One region of the Candidatus Limousia pullorum genome, then DNA from elsewhere that is predicted to be linked to it. Evidence: a T-box and tRNA genes for the amino acid it is inferred to sense, from the RefSeq annotation. Region 1 holds a T-box; the other holds one or more tRNA genes.
The links. The T-box of region 1 lies ahead of pheS (phenylalanine--tRNA ligase subunit alpha). A T-box ahead of a tRNA ligase gene usually reads a tRNA of that ligase, here a tRNA-Phe.
Positions count from the first base shown of each region.

Region 2: it has a tRNA-Phe gene. The T-box ahead of pheS (phenylalanine--tRNA ligase subunit alpha) is inferred to sense a tRNA for this amino acid. The anticodon was not compared.

Region 1 is NZ_CM171614.1:508,443-514,618, forward strand. Features, by position in the region: gene pheT (phenylalanine--tRNA ligase subunit beta) at 11-2,389, opposite strand; gene pheS (phenylalanine--tRNA ligase subunit alpha) at 2,409-3,431, opposite strand; T-box leader at 3,532-3,755, opposite strand; gene CGICJO_RS02230 (DUF6106 family protein) at 4,025-4,558, shown strand; gene CGICJO_RS02235 (NAD(P)H-hydrate dehydratase) at 4,615-5,499, shown strand; gene CGICJO_RS02240 (hypothetical protein) at 5,742-6,176, shown strand, end outside.
Region 2 is NZ_CM171614.1:167,464-173,639, reverse strand. Features, by position in the region: gene CGICJO_RS00715 (class I SAM-dependent DNA methyltransferase) at 1-498, shown strand, start outside; gene hslO (Hsp33 family molecular chaperone HslO) at 540-1,436, shown strand; tRNA gene CGICJO_RS00705 (tRNA-Val) at 1,623-1,698, shown strand; tRNA gene CGICJO_RS00700 (tRNA-Asp) at 1,702-1,778, shown strand; tRNA gene CGICJO_RS00695 (tRNA-Phe) at 1,784-1,859, shown strand; tRNA gene CGICJO_RS00690 (tRNA-Gly) at 1,865-1,940, shown strand; tRNA gene CGICJO_RS00685 (tRNA-Cys) at 2,032-2,106, shown strand; gene CGICJO_RS00680 (hypothetical protein) at 2,273-2,548, shown strand; gene CGICJO_RS00675 (type I restriction-modification system subunit M) at 3,167-4,732, shown strand; gene CGICJO_RS00670 (restriction endonuclease subunit S) at 4,812-6,014, shown strand; gene CGICJO_RS00665 (HEPN domain-containing protein) at 6,004-6,176, shown strand, end outside.

The DNA of each region.
Region 1 (6,176 bases):
GGTTATAAAATTATCGGAGGGTTGCGCCTATGGAGGCTAAGGCTTCGATTGATTTCTTCATTACAGAGTTTATCTGCTCCTCGGTGAGGGTGGCTTCTGCGCTTCTCATAACAATGTTGAATGCTACGCTCTTCTTGCCTGCTTCAATCTGCTTTCCCTGGTAAACGTCGAAGAGCTTAACCTCTTCAAGAAGCTTGCCGGCTGCCTTTGCTATTTCCTTTTCAAGGGTGAGAACAGGAATATCCTCATCACAGATAACAGCAAGGTCACGGGAAACCGCCGGATATTTTGGAAGCGGAATAAATGTCTTTTCAAGCTGTGCATTTTCAAACATAAGGTCAACGTCAAGGGTGAAGCAGTAAACCTTAGTGTCGATGTCATAGTTCTTTGCAGCGTCCGGGTGAATTTCGCCCATAACGCCAAGGCGTTTGCCGTTTATCTCAAGAACTGCGCATCTGCCCGGATGATATCCGAACTCATTTTCAGAAGCATAAATATCCCAGTTCTTAACACATGTCTTTTCAAGAACTCTCTCAACTGCTCCCTTTAATGTGAAGAAGTCTGCGTCGTCGCCGTAAACGCCGGCAACAAGTACGTTTTTCTCTATAGGAAGCTCATCAGGAGTTGTTGGGATGTACTCTCTTGCAATTTCAAAGAGAGCTACATTTGAATTTCTGTTGTTGTAGTTTTTGGAAAGTATCTCCATCATGCTTGGGAGAGCGGTTGTTCTCATAATTGAGGTATCCTCGCCCAGAGGGTTGGAGATTACAACGGAATTTCTCAAAGGATGATTTTCCGGCATAAGGATTTTATTGTAATATTTCGGGCTTATGAAAGAATATGTCATAATCTCGTTGAAGCCCAAAGCAAGCATTGCTGCGGAAATTGTCTTGTCGAACTTCTGACGCTCTGTGAACTTGCCCTGTGCGCCGCCGGAAATTGCTGTTGAATCGATTACATTGTATCCGTAGAAACGTGCGATTTCCTCGGCGATATCTGCCTTACACTCAAGGTCAGGTCTGAATGTGGGAACGGTGATTGTGTCGCCCTCAACCTTACATTCAACCTTGTGGAGAATGTCTATCATCTCTTCACGGGAAAGATTTGTTGCAAGGAACTTGTTTGTCCATTCTGGCTCGAACTTGATTGTGTGGTTGCCCTCTTCGTACTGCTTATCCATAAGGATACCGTCCATAACGTCACCGGCGTCAAGAAGCTCTACAAGCTCGCAGGCTCTTTCAAGAGCAGGGAGGCAGGCGTTAGGGTCAAGACCCTTTTCATATCTTGAGGAAGCGTCTGTTCTCATACCCTGGGACTTTGCGGTAATTCTTACGCTTGAACCCTTAAAGGTTGCGCTTTCAAATACGATAGTTGTTGTATCGTCCATGATACCTGAGTACTCGCCGCCCATAACACCGGCAATAGCAACAGGCTTGTTTGCGTCGGCGATTACAAGGTTTTTGTCGGTGAGTGTTCTCTCAATGCCGTCAAGTGTTGTAATCTTTTCGCCGTTTTTGGCAAGTCTTACTCTGATTTTGCCCTCGTCGATAAATCTAAGGTCAAAAGCGTGCATAGGCTGGCCGTATTCAAGCATTACATAGTTTGTAATATCAACGATGTTGTTGATAGGACGAACGCCCATTGCTCTCAGACGCTCTCTGAGCCAGCGTGGTGAAGGCTTAACTCTTACGTTTTTAACTATTCTTGCGGAGTAGATTTTGCAAAGCTCCGGGTTTTCTATTTTAACATCCAGCATACCTGTGCAGTCGCCGTTTCCGGCCTTTACAACAGGTTTGTGAAGTTTAAGCTCTTTGTTAAATGTTGCGGCTGCTTCTCTTGCAAGACCGATAACGCTGAAGCAGTCAGGACGGTTTGAGGTTATTTCAAACTCAACCTTTGTGTCGTTAAGACCGATTGCCTCTCTGATGTCCTTGCCAAGAGTTTTGTCGCAGTCGTCGCCGAGAACAAAAATTCCGTCCTCGACTGCATACGGGAAGTCGTGGGCTGTAAGTCCCAGCTCGGAAAGTGAGCAGAGCATACCGTTTGATGGAACGCCTCTGAGCTTGCCCTTTTTAATCTTTACGCCGTTTGGCAAAACTGAATTATCCTTAGCAACAGGGATATAGTCCCCAACTGTAAGGTTTTTAGCACCTGTAACAATCTGAACAGGCTCGCCCTCGCCGATGTCTATCCGGCATACAACCAGCTTGTCAGCGTCCGGGTGCTTTTCAATGGACAAAACCTTTCCCACTACCACGTTCTTTGTGTTTTCAGCCTCAATTTCATAGCCCTCAACCTTAGAACCGCTCATGGTCATTGCCTCGGAAAATTCTCTCGGAGGCATTTCTATATCTACAAATTCTTTAAGCCATCTCATTGACAGATTCATAAAATTCTACCTCCTTTTATCAGTCAAACTGCTTGAGGAAACGAACATCGTTTTCAAAGAACAGTCTTAAATCGTTTATGTTGTATCTTCTCATTGCAATTCTTTCAAGTCCGAGACCGAAAGCAAAGCCTGAGTAAACCTCCGGGTCGATGTTGCAGGTTTCCAAAACCTTTGGATGAACCATGCCGCAGCCGAGAATTTCTATCCAGCCTTCGCCCTTACAAAGAGGGCAGCCTGCGCCGTGGCAGTTAAAGCACTGAACGTCAACCTCTGCGGAAGGCTCTGTAAATGGGAAGTGGTGAGGTCTGAAACGAACAACGCTGTCCTCGCCGTAAAGCTGCTTTATGAAGATTTCAAGAGTTCCTTTAAGGTCTGCAAAGGAAACGCCCTTGTCAACAACAAGTCCCTCAATCTGGTGGAAGAGAGGTGAGTGTGTTGCGTCTACAGCGTCGCTTCTGAAAACTCTTCCCGGAGAAATAATTCTGATAGGAGGCTGCTGCTTCTCCATAACACGAACCTGAACCGGTGAAGTCTGAGTTCTCAAAACTATATTTTCATTTATATAGAATGTATCCTGTGTATCTCTTGCAGGGTGGTCCTTTGGAATATTGAGAGCCTCAAAGTTGTAGTAATCCTTTTCAACCTCTGGGCCGTCAACAATATCAAATCCCATACCGATAAAAATATCCTTAATATCGTCAAGCACAACGGTGAGCGGGTGTCTGCTTCCCAAAACCTTAGCCTTGCCCGGAAGAGTAACGTCGATTTTCTCGGCTTTGAGCTTTTCTGCCTGGAGCTTCTGGGCGATTGATTTGCTGTCATCTTCGATTTTTGCTTCAATCTCGCTTCTGATAACATTTGCAAGCTGGCCTACAACAGGTCTTTCCTCGGCGGAAAGCTTACCCATCTGCTTCAAAATTCCTGTAAGCTCGCCTTTTTTGCCCAGGAATTTAATTCTTACCGCTTCAATATCCTGAATTGATGCGGCATTTTCAAGTTCATTTAAAGCCTTTTGTCTTATGGCTTCAAGCTGTTCTTTCATCAAAGTCAATCCTTTCCTTTAAGCAGTTTATATTTCTGATAAATTAACACAATTTAAAATACGGCGGAAAAATAAAAAAGCCCCATCGGCATAAAAATGCCAAAGGGACGAAATTATCCGTGGTACCACCCTGTTTTTTGCTTCAAAAAGAGCAAACACTCCTTCGGCATATAACGGTGCCTGCCGTCGAAGCCTACTGAAATTTCAGCCTCGCCACTCAAAAGGGAACTTCACAAACCCTGCAAAGCAGTGCGCTTCCAGCCACGGCGCACATTCTCTGGGCAATGCTTTTGGGAAAGCTACTTCCTTTGTCATCGTGTTATCATCAGCTATCTTTGTAATATTATCATTTTTTTGTGAAATATGCAAGGGCTTTATTGAATTTTTTTCGGATATATGTTATCATATACAATATTAGCCGAAAACCCTCTAATAGTTTGTGAGTTTTATCTACAAAAGAAACTGAGAGTTTACGGCGTATATCAACAAATAATTTATTTTAAAAATGGTAAGATAACGGCAGAACCTTTCCTCATGTTTCGGAAAAATAAAAGGCTTTGCCGGTCGGAAATCTACCGTCGGAAAGGAAAAATATGGACATCTTCGTGGAACAGCTTGTTAAAAAGAAAAGAAAAGCGGTTGACTATGCCACTGTGGCACTGGTTATTATGATCGGTCTTATTCTTGCCGGACTTTCAGTGCTTCTGGTTATTATGTTTGCGCCGTTTATGCTGATTTTGTCATTCATCGTTGTGTTTGCTTTTATTTACCTTGCAATCTTTGTAGCTCAGGGAACAAATCTTGAGTTTGAATATTCCGTAACCAACGAATATCTTGTTATTGACAAAATAATTGCAAAGAAAAGAAGAAAAAATCTTGTGGACATAAAAATTTCCACAATAGAAAATTTCTGCAAATTTACCGACCCAAAACTTCAGAGCATTAAAATCAACAAAAACGTATATGCCTGCGAGGATTACAACAATGACGATACATACGTTATAACCTACCGTGACCCGAAATTCGGTACAAAGGCTGTAGCCTTTACACCTAACGATGAAATCTTCAAGGCAATGCGCCCATACTTGAGAAGAGAAATCATAACAGAACTTTACTACAAAAAATAAATACAATTCAGGCGGCAGTAATTTTGCCGCCTGTCTTTTTAACGGAGTGATTTTAAATGTCAAACAACACACCACTTATTACAAAGGAATTTTTAAAGGATAAAATTAAATCCCGTCCCATAGATTCAAACAAGGGAACTTTCGGAAATCTTCTTGCAATCTGCGGAAGCTACGGCATGGCAGGTGCGGCAATGATGGCGGCAATGGGCGCTTTACGTTCCGGCGTTGGTCTTATGCGCCTTGCAATCCCCGAAAGCATTTATCCCGTTGCGGCGGTAAGGCTTCCCGAGTGCGTTTTCCACCCAATAAAAACCACAGACAAAACCTTTTCACAGAGCAACTGTACAGAGCTTTTAAAGCTTTGTGAAACAGCCTCCGCTGTGGTTTTGGGCTGCGGCATGGGCTGGAATTTCTTCACCTCATCAGTAACCGAAAGAATAGTTGAAAGCTGTGCCGTTCCCATGGTAATAGATGCGGATGGTCTAAACTGCGTAAGTGAACATATAGATATATTAAACAGTGCAAAAGCTCCCTTAATAATCACACCTCACCCGGGAGAAATGGCAAGGCTCACAAAAACAACCATAGAGGAAGTTCAAAGCAACCGCATTGAGTGCGCCTGCAATTTTGCAAAAAAGTACAATGTAATAACAGTCTTAAAGGGCGCCGGAACGGTTGTTGCCTCACCCACAGGCGAATACAGGGTAAACACCACCGGAAATCCGGGAATGTCCACAGGCGGAAGCGGCGACATTCTCGCAGGAATTGTAGGCTCTCTGCTGGCTCAGGGATATTCACCTTTTGATGCCGCCTGCCTTGGCGTGTTTGTACACGGTCTTGCCGGCGATATAACCGCCAAACAGCAGGGCATGATTTCCATGCTCCCAACAGACACATTAAAAAATATTTCAAAAGCCTTCTTTTTTATAACCGACCAGTAAATGTAGGATATATAAATCAACTTCCGTTTCAGGTCGGACGAAACTTTTTTATCTCCGCCTTGCAAGGATTTAGTTTAGAAATAAAGTTCATTTCAAGGCGGGCGAGACGTTTTCCTTATTCTTCGGAATGGCTCACCCACATATGGGTTAGTTAAAGTATCAATCAGCAAATATCAAGAATGATTAGTTAAAAGAAAAATAAAGAAATAAAAACTATTTAATGAAAATAGAGGTATTATATTATGAAAAAAATTTTTCTTTTATCTTCGGCAATTCTTATAATTATGTGGGCGGCGATTTTTTCCGGATGTTCTCAAAAGGAAATTTCTCCCCAAAAGGCTGACCTTTCCTTTGACTGCTCGGCAAATATAAACTGCAAGGGTCTTGAGTACACGGCGGACATAAGCTACAGCGAAAATTCTCCGCTGATTATTGAAATCACCTCGCCGGAAAGTCTTTGCGGTCTTAAAACAGGATTTAAAGGCGATGTTTTCAAGTCCGGTATAGGTGAAAAATTTTGTCAGACCGAAAACCACTATCTCCCCGACACAAGTCCATCCCAGCAGCTTTACAATTTTATTGAATATCTTTCCTCAACGCCACAGATAACCCCTTATGCTGAGGAAAACGGTCTTTTGCTGTGCAAGGGTAAAATCTATTCAAAGGAATTTGATTTC
Region 2 (6,176 bases), 340 kb from region 1:
GATATATTATTTCTCTGTCAGAAAATGGAAAACATAGACCTTTACGGAACAATAGACACATGTATCTGCACTTTGGACAGCATAAACCACCTTGTAAAAAAAGAAAAGGTGCAAAAGACCTTTGATAAGGTTTCTTTGTTTATGAACAAGGGCGGATATTTTTTGTTTGACGTAAATTCTCTGTACAAACATCAGCAGGTTTTGGGAAACAATACCTTTGTCTATGATACCGACGACGTTTTCTGCGTATGGCAGAACAGCCTTTCTGAAAATAATGTTGTAAATATTCAGCTTGATTTTTTCTGCGCAATGGAAAACGGAAAGGATTACAGAAGATACAGCGAGAATTTCTCAGAAAGAGCCTACAGCCATGAGGAAATAGAAGAAATGCTTCATAATTCCGGATTTGAAACAGCGGCTGTATACGGAGATTTAAGCTTTGAACCGCCGAAACCTGAGGAACAGAGAATAATTTATGTTGCAAGAAAAGTGAAATAATGGCATAATAGTGTCTAAATAATAAATAGGGAAGTGAAACAATGAATAAAGATAAAATCATAAGATGTATAACAAGCGACGGAGGCATAATGGCTTCCGCTATAGATTCAACAGGCATAGTTTTTACAGCTCAGGAGCTTCACCACACCACAAGCTGCGGCACAGCGGCTCTGGGAAGACTGCTGACAGCGGCTTCTATGATGGGCGCACAGCTTAAACAAAAGAACGCAGTGATAAACCTCAGCGTAAAGGGAAACGGCCCTCTGGGCCCTGTTGTAGCCGTTGCAAACAGCAAAGGTAATGTAAAGGGTTATGTGGGAAACTGGGATTGCCCTACAGAGCACTACAGCAACGGAAAGATAAATGTTGCCGCCGCAGTTGGTAAAGAGGGCATACTCACAGTTATGCGTGACTACGGAAGCGGCGACCCGTATATAGGACAGGTTCCTTTGGTAAGTGGAGAGATAGCTGAGGACATAACAAACTATTACGCCACAAGTGAGCAAATTCCAACAGTATGCGCTCTTGGAGTTTTGGTGGATAAAAATAACGGACTGGTTTTGGCTGCCGGAGGATTGCTTATACAGCTTCTGCCAGGTGCTACAGACGAAGAAATAGAAAAGCTCGAAAAGAATGTTGCCGCTTTAGAGCCTGTAACCACAATGCTCGCAAAGGGAATGTCAGTTTTGGATATCTGCAAAAAAGCTTTGGAAGGCTTTGAAGTGGAAGTTTTGGACGAATTCCCAGTAAGCTATGTGTGCGGATGCAGTAAAGAAAAAATAGAAAACGCCATAAGAGGCCTTTCTGACGAAGAAATAAAGGAAATAATAGAGAAAGAAGGGGCAGCAAAAGCCTCCTGCAACTTCTGTAATAAAAAATTTATTTTTACAAAAGAGGATTTGGAGAAGATTATTTCCGAGAGAAAAGACAAAAAATAAGGCGAAAATACAGAAAAACAGGGTAAATTATTAGCGATGTTACGTATATTTTAAGTGATATTGTCATAAAATAAAAAAATCAAAAAAAATTTAAAAAAACGCTTGACTTTTACCCTGTGATGATGTATTATAATACACGTCGCTGAAAGACACCACACCGAAACGGCAAAAACGGTGTGAGTAAATGGGAGCATAGCTCAGCTGGGAGAGCATCTGCCTTACAAGCAGAGGGTCATAGGTTCGAGCCCTATTGTTCCCACCATTTGGCCCGGTAGTTCAGTTGGTTAGAACGCTAGCCTGTCACGCTAGAGGTCGACGGTTCGAACCCGTTCCGGGTCGCCAAATTTGCCTCTGTAGCTCAGTTGGTAGAGCAGGGGACTGAAAATCCCCGTGTCGGTGGTTCGATTCCGCCCGGAGGCACCATAAATGCGGATGTAGCTCATCCGGTAGAGCGCCACCTTGCCAAGGTGGAGGTAGCGAGTTCGAGCCTCGTCATCCGCTCCATTGAAAAGCACTTAATAAAATTTATTAAGTGCTTTTCATAACATAAGAGTTAACTGCATATAATAAAGTGTAGTTAAGAAAAAGTAAATAAGGCGTCATAGCCAAGTGGTAAGGCATGGGTCTGCAAAACCCTGATTCCCCAGTTCAAATCTGGGTGACGCCTCCAAAAAGCGATAGGGGAAAGTGTATACTTTCCCCATTGCGTACATCTTATTATTACATGCCTTTAATGATCTTTGAAATACTTTCGCATAATATTCAAGGCAGTATTTGCAGCGAAGGAATGAATATTAAAGATTGTTTTTAATTAACAATAAAAAGGAGAAATAATCATGAAAAAATACATAAAGGAAAGTCACATATATTTGCCAGTATTCTTATTTATAATTGTGCTTGCGGTAGCTTTTGTTATGAAACATTTCTTTTTTAATTATAGTGGAAATGCACAGCTTAATTATACAGCAAATGAGCAACAGGCCCTTGATTTATTGGCTCTTGTAGTTATTTTCCGTCTTTATTATAAAGTTATTAAAAAGTCTTTAATATTCTCTATCAAAGAAACAAAAGGTTTTATAATCAGATATAGAGATTATAAAAAGAGCATGTAATAACACTAATAGGTTCAAGAAATTTGAGCGCATTAGTATTACCGCATAGACGCCCGATTCTCATAACGCTTTCTTCCCGGCACATCATCTTTTCGAAGTGTGTTCCCCAAGATTGTCAATGAGTGAGTGGCTCGCTGGACAAACCGTTGTCTTGGTAGGGTGAACGGTTCATCGTCACGGCGAATGCTTATATGACTCAAGTATCCGTCATGTCAGGCGTGAGGTAAGCAAAACAGCACTTACCTGTTTTTCAAGGTACAGCGAAAAAACAAAAAGCCTGCACCTCTGACACGTCAGAAAAGTACAGACTTACAGCAAAAAATATATCCAAAATAAACGCACACCACAAAGCGTGCGGAAATCCGGCTTCATAAGTCATGCTGAGTATTGTGAGTACTCTCATGGCGCAAGGCTGTCAGTAATTGCAGTTATTGGCAGCCTGTGAGGCTTATTTGTGTTTCCACAAATATATTATAGACCTTTTGATTTTCAAAGTCAATACTTACGAAGGGGAAGTATTGACTTTTTTTGTATTTTTTATTTGTCGAAATTTAATATAATTTGATGATGTATAAATAAAAAACTAAAGATAGTAGACATTTTTTTGGAGGTTTTAGGATGAGTGATATTAAAAAGGAGCAAGAGAGGGACGAGCTTCACAGGGCTATATGGGCGATTGCTGATGAACTTCGTGGAGCTGTTGATGGTTGGGATTTTAAAAACTATGTGCTTGGAACAATGTTTTATCGTTATATATCCGAGAACCTTTGCAGTTATATAAACGAGGGTGAACGTGAAGCAGGTACACCTGATTTTAATTATGCAGATATGTCAGACGATGATGCCTTAGACGCTAAAGAAGGTTTGGTAGAGGAAAAAGGCTTTTTCATTCTTCCCAGCCAGCTTTTTTGTAATGTACAGGCAAAAGCCAAGGATGATGAAAACTTAAACGAAACCTTGGAAAAGGTGTTCAGGAGCATTGAGGATTCAGCAAAGGGAACAGAGTCAGAAAACAGTCTTGCAGGTCTTTTTGATGACTTCGATGTAAACAGCAATAAGCTCGGTGCAACAGTGGCAAAGAGAAACGAGAAGCTTGTAAAGCTGTTGGACGGAGTTGCCAATATGAAGCTTGGGGACAATGTAAAAGATCATCATATAGACGCATTCGGCGATGCTTATGAATACCTTATGACCATGTATGCCAGCAATGCAGGAAAATCCGGAGGAGAATTTTTCACCCCGGCGGATGTTTCAGAGCTTTTGACAAGACTGGGTACAGTGGGAAAAAAGGAAGTAAATAAAGTATATGACCCAGCCTGCGGTTCAGGTTCTCTGCTTTTAAAAGCTGTGAAGATTTTGGGACGTGACAATGTCCGCAACGGATTTTTTGGTCAGGAAATAAATATAACCACTTATAACCTGTGTCGTATAAATATGTTTTTGCACGATATACCATATGATAAGTTCAGCATTGCCTGTGAGGATACTTTGACAGCTCCACAGCATTGGGACGACGAGCCTTTTGAACTTATAGTATCAAATCCGCCATACTCTATAAAGTGGGCAGGCGACAGCGATGTAAAGCTTATAAACGACCCACGTTTTGCACCTGCCGGAGTGCTTGCTCCAAAGAGCAAGGCAGACCTTGCTTTTATTATGCACAGCCTTTCATGGCTTGCCACAAACGGAACCGCCGCAATAGTCTGCTTCCCGGGAATTATGTACCGTGGAGGAGCGGAGAAAAAAATCCGAAAATATCTTATAGACAACAACTATGTGGATTGTGTTATCCAGCTTCCGGGAAATCTGTTTTTCGGTACTTCAATAGCAACCTGTATTATGGTTTTAAAGAAAAGCAAACCGGACAATAAAACCTTATTTATAGACGCCTCAAGCCAGTGTATTAAGGTCACAAACAACAACAGGCTTACAGAGGAAAACATAACTAATATTGTAAATGTTTTTGCAGACAGAAAAGAAGAAAAGCATTTCTCTCATTTAGCCGAATACGAGGAAATTGTAAAGGAAGACTATAATCTTTCTGTTTCCACCTATGTAGAGGCTGAGGACACAAGAGAGAAGATTGATATAGAAAAGCTTAACGCCGAAATAGCAGAAATCGTCAAAAGAGAGCAGTGGCTTAGAGATGAGATTGAGAAAATAGTAAGTGAAATTAACAATTAAGAATGAATAATTAAAAATTGTTTTTAATATGAAACAGGCGGTATAAGCAAAAGAAAAGTCAGAAAAAGGCGGTAAAAATATGAGCAGGCTGGAAGATTTAATACAGCAACTTTGTCCGGATGGGGTGGAGTATGTATCACTCAAAGAGATAGCACATTATTCTAAAACAAGGATTGGCGTGTCAAAAATAGATGAATACACTTATGTAGGAGTAGAGAATCTGCTTCAAAACAAACAAGGTAAAACAAAAGCAAGTATTTTGCCAAGCTCTGGTTTGGTTATTGAATTTAATAAAGATGATATTCTTATAGGAAATATTCGTCCATACCTAAAAAAAATTTGGATAGCCGATTGTAATGGTGGAACAAATGGCGATGTTTTAGTAATAAGAAGAAATGACACTGACACACTTATATCAAAGTTTCTATATTATATTTTATCATCTGACAACTTTTTCCGTTATGATATGCAGAACGCTAAGGGAGCTAAAATGCCAAGAGGAAATAAAGAAGCAGTAATGCAATATAAAATCCCTGTTCCCCAAATTCCCGTTCAGCGTGAAATTGTCAGGATACTTGACAATTTCACAGAGCTTACAGCAGAGCTTACAGCAGAGCTTACAGCCAGAAAAAAGCAGTATGAGTATTATAGAGATAAGCTTTTAACTTTTGGTGATGATGTCCCGATTATAAAGTTAAGAAATGTCGTAAAAAAAAGTTGTTCTGGTTCTACTCCGAAGAAAGGTGATAGCAGATATTATGAAGGAGGCACAATACCTTGGATTAGAACACAGGATGTATACTTTAATGAAATTTATGAGGCAAGTAGTTTTATTACACAGGAAGCGGTTGACAAAACAGCTGTTAAATGGATACCGGAAAATTGTGTCATCGTTGCTATATCAGGTGCTTCAGCTGGACGTTGTGCAATAAATAAAATTAAAACCACAACAAATCAGCATTGTCTAAATATGGAAATTGACTGCTCGAAAGCATTGTATAAATATATTTTTTATTGTTTGACAAATCAATATAATGAGCTTTTATCAAAAAAACAGGGTGCGAGAGGAGATTTAAATTCCACATTAATTTTGGACATAGAAATACCTGTTCCACCACTTGAAGAGCAACAACGTATTGTTAATATCCTCGACAGATTCGATACTCTATGTAATGACCTAACCAGCGGCTTGCCTGCTGAAATAGAAGCCAGAAAAAAACAGTATGAGTATTATAGAGATAAGCTGTTAAATTTTGATGAGGTAAAACACTATGAACAATGATGATAATAGCACGCCTTTTGATTTATCAAAAACAAGGAAATACGATAAAAAAACAGATAAAGATAAACTTAGTAAAAACTTTTATAAGGATGCAAAAATATATTTAGAAGTTGCTATGCATTGCTTTAGTTTTAATCTTAATTGGACACCGGCTGTATTATG